Regions from separate parts of the Staphylococcus simiae genome, predicted to be linked through region 1. Evidence: predicted binding sites of a transcription regulator. Region 1 holds the regulator's gene; each other region holds the start of a gene.
What was found. Region 1 encodes LexA, which represses DNA repair genes until DNA is damaged. Its sites were predicted from a motif close to CGAACATATGTTCG; they were not measured.

Region 2: a site for LexA is predicted at 832-845, ahead of recA (recombinase RecA). Genes of this name have one in related genera too.
Region 3: a site for LexA is predicted at 891-904, ahead of uvrB (excinuclease ABC subunit UvrB). Genes of this name have one in related genera too.

Annotation. Positions count from the first base shown of each region.
Region 1 is NZ_CP071589.1:1,154,054-1,156,342, reverse strand. It holds gene sosA (DNA damage-induced cell division inhibitor SosA) at 130-363, opposite strand; gene lexA (transcriptional repressor LexA) at 507-1,130, shown strand; gene J3R86_RS05225 (CAP domain-containing protein) at 1,457-2,289, opposite strand, start outside.
Region 2 is NZ_CP071589.1:1,702,786-1,705,074, reverse strand. It holds gene J3R86_RS07660 (CinA family nicotinamide mononucleotide deamidase-related protein) at 1-756, shown strand, start outside; gene recA (recombinase RecA) at 930-1,979, shown strand.
Region 3 is NZ_CP071589.1:742,113-744,401, forward strand. It holds gene J3R86_RS03315 (YfbR-like 5'-deoxynucleotidase) at 1-517, shown strand, start outside; gene J3R86_RS03320 (CsbA family protein) at 514-750, shown strand; gene uvrB (excinuclease ABC subunit UvrB) at 995-2,289, shown strand, end outside.

The DNA.
Region 1 (2,289 bases):
ATCATTTATAAAAGTAACTAAATCTTTAATGAAACATTTTAATTATAGAAGTAAAAAATAACAAAAAGCCCACTATATGATTTCTCATAGTAGGCTAGAATTTTGTTTAACATTGATATTCATCAGAAATTAATTTATTGATGCGAACACTTTTTGCGAACTTTGTTCGTTATCGTTTGCAGAGTTCGTATGTTCGTACGAACGATTGTTATTATTCTGACGTAACTGATGGTCAGTCATTTCGTACGTTTGTTCTGTATGAGCACTAATGTTAACACTTATGATAAACACTGTAAAAACAGCACATGAAATTAAAAAGATTGATATATATGTTAAAACAGCTTTATTTATATTATTGAACACCTAAAATCACTCCTAGAACATTTGTTTGTATTCAAACTTTAACAGAACGCGTGTTCTATGTCAACATTTTTACGAACAAACGTTTGTTCAATTTTATAATTAATGCTATAATTAGTTTAAATCAAATTAGGGAGTGCCAATATATGAGAGAATTAACAAAGCGACAAAGTGAAATATACAATTATATAAAGCAAGTAGTTCAGTCAAAAGGTTATCCACCGAGTGTTCGTGAAATTGGAGAAGCAGTTGGATTAGCCTCTAGTTCAACAGTCCACGGACATTTATCTAGATTAGAAGAAAAAGGCTATATCAAACGAGACCCTACGAAACCTCGTGCAATCGAAATAGTAAGTGAGCAAAACAATGACAATATTAATATGGAAGAGACGATCCACGTACCAGTAATTGGTAAAGTAACTGCAGGTATACCTATAACTGCTGTCGAGAACATAGAAGAATATTTTCCATTGCCTGAGCATTTAACTTCTACTCATAATAGCGACATATTTATTTTAAATGTTGTCGGTGACAGCATGATTGAAGCAGGTATTTTAGATGGTGACAAAGTAATTGTACGAAGCCAAACTTTTGCTGAAAATGGAGATATCATTGTTGCAATGACAGAGGAAGAAGAAGCAACAGTAAAAAGATTTTTCAAAGAAAAGAACAGATACAGATTGCAACCTGAAAATAATACAATGGATCCAATCTATTTAGATAAAGTAATAGTAATTGGTAAAGTCATTGGATTATATCGAGAAATGTAATCCTAGTTTAATATAATTGTATCATCCAACTATTCTTCAATACTTTATTCAATCGAAATATCAATTGTCAAAATACGCTCATTTCAAATTTATTATAGTTTTATATTACCTCTCAATATTTGACCATATAATAAAAGACCAATTCATTTTTTTAGAATTGGTCTCTTATTTTAAATATCATTTTTTCTTATTGTTATTTGATTTTTCTGAGCTAAGAATTTTTTTAATTTTCTCTAAAATATCCTCATTTTTATGTTGTTGTTTTGTTGTCATATTATCTACTTCCTTACAAGATATAGATACCCATGTTAACAATAAAACAAACGTTAATTAGTATAATTTTCTGTCCAATACGGTTGTCTTTCATCGTTAAAGGACACACCAACACCTAACTTAGTAAATGATTGATTTAAAATATTTTTTCTATGACCAAGTGAATTCATTAACCCTTGATGTGCAAATATGCTACTAGTTTGTCCATACGCTAAATTTTCACCAGCTGCATTAAATTCTATTCCATCTTGTTTCAATCGGTCAAACGGTGACTGCCCTTTTAAATTTGTGTGGTCAAAGTAATACTTTGTAGCCATATCTTTACTATGCTCACGAGCCGTATCAGAATTTTCTTTAGAATATTTTAAAGTTGGCAATTGATGTTGTCGACGTTCAGCATTTACCAAGTCAAAATTTTGCAGTTCGAAACTATTCGCTAATGACTGAGAAGGCGCTCCATATTGTTGTTTCAACCTATTTTCCATACTATCACTTACTTGTAAAATTGCAGTAACTGAATTTTTATTATGTTCATCATAAAACACGGTTGTATATATATGTTTATTATGAAAAACATCGTATTCTTTATTATTTTGTTCGAAGCGAATATTACCTTTATCGATTTCTTTTTCCGGTTCACCCAAACGATTTCTCACTATATCTTTAGGAGTATTGTATTTAATTTTATTTTTTGAAGTAATAACATTTTGATTTGAATATAGTGCATTTACTTTATCATTTATATAGCTCACCATAATAAAATTATCATAATCATTATTATAGTATGTATACCATTTAGTACCATATTCATTGTATGTTACTCTTTTTGCTTTGCCCAAATCTTTTTCTATTTGTTTTTTAGAACTATTCATTTGAACATTATTAA
Region 2 (2,289 bases), 550 kb from region 1:
CATCATGGTATGGCACCAGGCATGTTAATTGAAACTGGTAATAAAAAAATTGTCATGTTACCAGGACCGCCTAAAGAAATGCAACCTATGGCTAAACATGAGTTATTGCCTTATTTTATGGATAATAAAAGAATCATACACTCAGAATTACTTAGATTTGCCGGAATAGGAGAGTCCAAAGTCGAAACGGTACTTATGGATATGATAGATCACCAAACAAATCCAACAATCGCACCATTAGCTGGTAGTCATGAAGTTTATATTAGATTAACTGCAAGTGCAGAATCTAAGACTGAGGCTGAAAATATAATAACCCCAATTAAAAAAGAAATCTTGGAGAGAATTGGTGAGTTCTATTATGGATCAGATGATATATTATTAGAGCAAGCAGTTATACAACGTATTAACACCCCGTTTGCAATATATGATGGTGTAACAAATGGAGCATTATTCAATAGATTAAAAAATGTAGATGAACATGAAATGGCTAAAGGATCTATCATTGATTCAGAATACATCATTAATAAAAACAACAGTATCGAGGAACAATTACTAGAATCAACTAATTATACAGCTTCTTTATATCAAGTTCCTTTGGCAATTTCTATTCTAAATCAAGATAACACTATTTATTTGGCATTATTGGAAAATGACAAGTTAACTATTGAGTCATTTAAAATGGCACAATCAAGAAATTTAATGCATAGCAGAAGTCAAAATTATGCATTAATAAGATTATTAAATTCATTTAAATGAGGATTTAATTTTTAATAATTGTTAAATTGATAAGTACGTTTGTTCGATTTTGTTGTAAAAAATAGCCAAAAAATACGAACAAATATTCGCAAAACACTTGTAATTCAATTAAAATCCTTGTATAGTATTGGTAAGATAATAAAAAGAAACAAGCTCACTTAGGAGGTCTCGCTTTGGATAATGATCGTCAAAAAGCTCTAGATACAGTAATAAAAAATATGGAAAAGTCTTTTGGTAAAGGTGCAGTAATGAAACTTGGGGACAATAAAGCTCGTCGTGTTTCAAGTACATCAAGTGGTTCAGTGACATTGGATAATGCATTAGGTGTCGGTGGTTACCCTAAAGGACGTATTATTGAAATATATGGTCCTGAAAGTTCTGGTAAAACTACTGTAGCACTTCATGCTATTGCCGAAGTACAAAGTAATGGTGGTGTAGCAGCATTTATAGATGCTGAACATGCGTTAGATCCAGTGTACGCTCAAGCGCTAGGCGTGGATATTGATAATTTATATTTGTCACAACCTGACCATGGCGAACAAGGTTTAGAAATTGCAGAAGCATTTGTACGAAGTGGCGCTGTCGATGTTGTAGTAGTTGACTCAGTTGCAGCTCTAACGCCTAAAGCTGAAATTGAAGGTGAAATGGGAGATACTCATGTTGGACTACAAGCACGTTTGATGTCACAAGCCTTACGTAAGTTATCTGGTGCTATTTCTAAATCAAATACAACAGCTATTTTCATTAACCAAATTCGTGAAAAAGTTGGTGTCATGTTCGGTAACCCTGAGACAACACCGGGTGGTAGAGCATTAAAATTCTATAGCTCTGTTAGACTAGAAGTACGTCGTGCTGAACAATTGAAACAAGGACAAGAAATTGTTGGTAATAGAACTAAAATTAAGGTTGTTAAAAATAAAGTTGCACCACCATTTAGAGTTGCAGAAGTGGATATTATGTATGGACAAGGCATCTCTAAAGAAGGCGAACTTATTGATTTAGGTGTTGAAAATGAAATTGTTGATAAATCCGGTGCTTGGTATTCATATAATGGTGAAAGAATGGGCCAAGGTAAAGAAAACGTTAAAATGTACTTAAAAGAGAATCCTCAAATTAAAGAAGAAATTGATCGTAAATTACGTGAAAAGCTTGGAATTTTTGATGGTGATGTTGAAGGTTCTGAAGAAGAAGCGCCTAAGTCACTTTTTGAAGAGGAAGAATAAGGGTAAATCTTCAAACATTTATAGCTTCAAAGTATAACGATGTTGTACTTTGAAGTTTTTTTATGGAAAATTTTAAATGTGTTAGCGTTTATAACTACAATAAAGAGTTCTCTAGTTTTAGGACTGATAAATAAAAAATGAATAATTTAAAAATTAATTATGTACCAGTCCAAGTTGGGAGAAAACCCAATAAAAATGCTTATAGACTCTTAATATAGTTGTTGACTGGTATTTTTGATAGTCTTGTACCTTAGCTATTATATGTTAATAAAACTAATTGCTATATATTTTTATGGAGATTTCTACATTC
Region 3 (2,289 bases), 410 kb from region 1:
AACAGTGGAAGAACATCATGGTAACAGTATTGACTGGAAAAGCTTATATGAAAAAGCATTGAATCATGATTTCGCTGAAGTATTTACTGGAGATATTAAAACCCCTGTAAAGTATGCCAGTAGCGAATTAAAAAAATTATTTTCACAAGTAGAAGAAGAAATGGTTGAAACATTTATCGAAGAAGAAATACCTGAGCCATACCAAAATATTTATAGACAACGGCTACAAGAAGGTAAAGATGATTCAATAGAAGGTCAATTACTATCAGTAGCTGATAAAATAGATTTATTATATGAAACATTTGGTGAGATTCAAAAACGTAATCCGGAAGAATTATTTTTTGAAATTTATGCCATGAGCTTAGAAACAATCATACAATTCGATCACCTAGCTTCAGTACAAGATTTTATCAACAATATTATTCCAGAAATGTTAACTGAAAACTTTATACCTAGAGCAGAATTAAGAGAAACGACAATGAACATTTTAAAGAAAAGAAATGAGGAAGTTGAATGATATGGTATATCAGCGCCGCATTCTTCCCGTGTGTGTTAGTTGTATTGTTAAGTGTGTTAACACGGAGTAAATGGATAGGAACAATATTAACTTTAATTTTAATAGCGACATCAATATACAAAGAATTCTTTCATAATGAATGGATTATATTTATTGATGTTGTGTCGTTGTTGGCTGGTTATTTAGTCATAGATCAATTAGAGTTTCACAAACATCGTGATGAAGATCGTTGATTATAGTCAAACAGATTTGTTGCAACAAATGTAGAAATTCATTAAAGTATACTTATACACTATTAATTTAAAAATTATTTTATCGCATCACAAGCATAGTTATATGGCTATGTTTGTTTTTTATTTGTTCTGTGATGTTACGAACAAATGTTTGCTTTTGAGGCTGCGTATTTGATAAAATATGAAATGAACTTATGACAATATATGAAGAAAAATTTAAAATATAAAGGAGGAAAATGTGACAATGGTCGAACATTATCCTTTTAAAATACATTCAGAGTATGAACCGCAAGGGGATCAACCTCAAGCAATTAAAGAAATTGTACAAGGCATAAATGAAGGTAAAAGACATCAAACATTATTAGGTGCAACAGGAACAGGTAAAACATTTACCATGAGTAATGTTATTAAAGAAGTCGGTAAACCGACACTAATTATTGCTCACAATAAAACATTAGCTGGACAATTATATAGTGAGTTTAAAGAATTCTTTCCAGAAAATAGAGTTGAATATTTTGTTAGTTACTATGACTATTATCAACCAGAAGCTTATGTTCCATCTACCGATACATTCATAGAAAAAGATGCATCAATTAATGATGAAATAGACCAATTACGACATTCAGCAACAAGTGCATTATTTGAACGAGATGATGTCATTATCATTGCTAGTGTAAGCTGTATTTATGGTTTAGGTAATCCAGAAGAATATAAAGATATGGTAGTAAGTGTACGTGTAGGCATGGAAATGGAACGTAGTGAATTACTAAGAAAGTTAGTTGACGTTCAATATACGCGTAATGACATAGATTTTCAACGTGGTACATTCAGAGTACGTGGTGATGTTGTGGAAATTTTTCCAGCATCAAGAGAAGAAATGTGTATTAGAGTAGAATTCTTTGGTGATGAAATTGATCGCATCCGAGAAGTAAATTATTTAACTGGAGAAGTATTAAAAGAACGTGATCACTTTGCCATATTCCCAGCATCTCACTTTGTTACGCGTGAAGAAAAAATGAAGTTAGCCATCGAACGTATTGAAAAAGAACTAGAAGAACGTTTGAAAGAATTACGCGATGACAATAAATTGCTTGAAGCACAGCGATTAGAACAACGAACAAACTATGATTTGGAAATGATGAGAGAGATGGGCTTCTGCTCTGGGATTGAGAATTACTCAGTACATTTAACATTACGTCCATTAGGATCAACCCCGTATACACTTTTAGATTATTTTGGTGACGATTGGTTAGTGATGATTGATGAGTCACACGTTACCTTGCCACAAATTAGAGGTATGTATAATGGAGACAGAGCGCGTAAACAAGTATTAGTGGATCATGGTTTTAGATTACCTAGTGCGCTGGATAACCGTCCATTAAAATTTGAAGAATTTGAAGAAAAAACGCAACAACTTGTTTATGTTTCTGCAACACCAGGACCATATGAAATTGAACATACTGACAAAATGGTCGAGCAAATTATTCGTCCTACTGGATTACTAGATCCTAAAATTGAAGTGCGTCCTACTGAAAATCA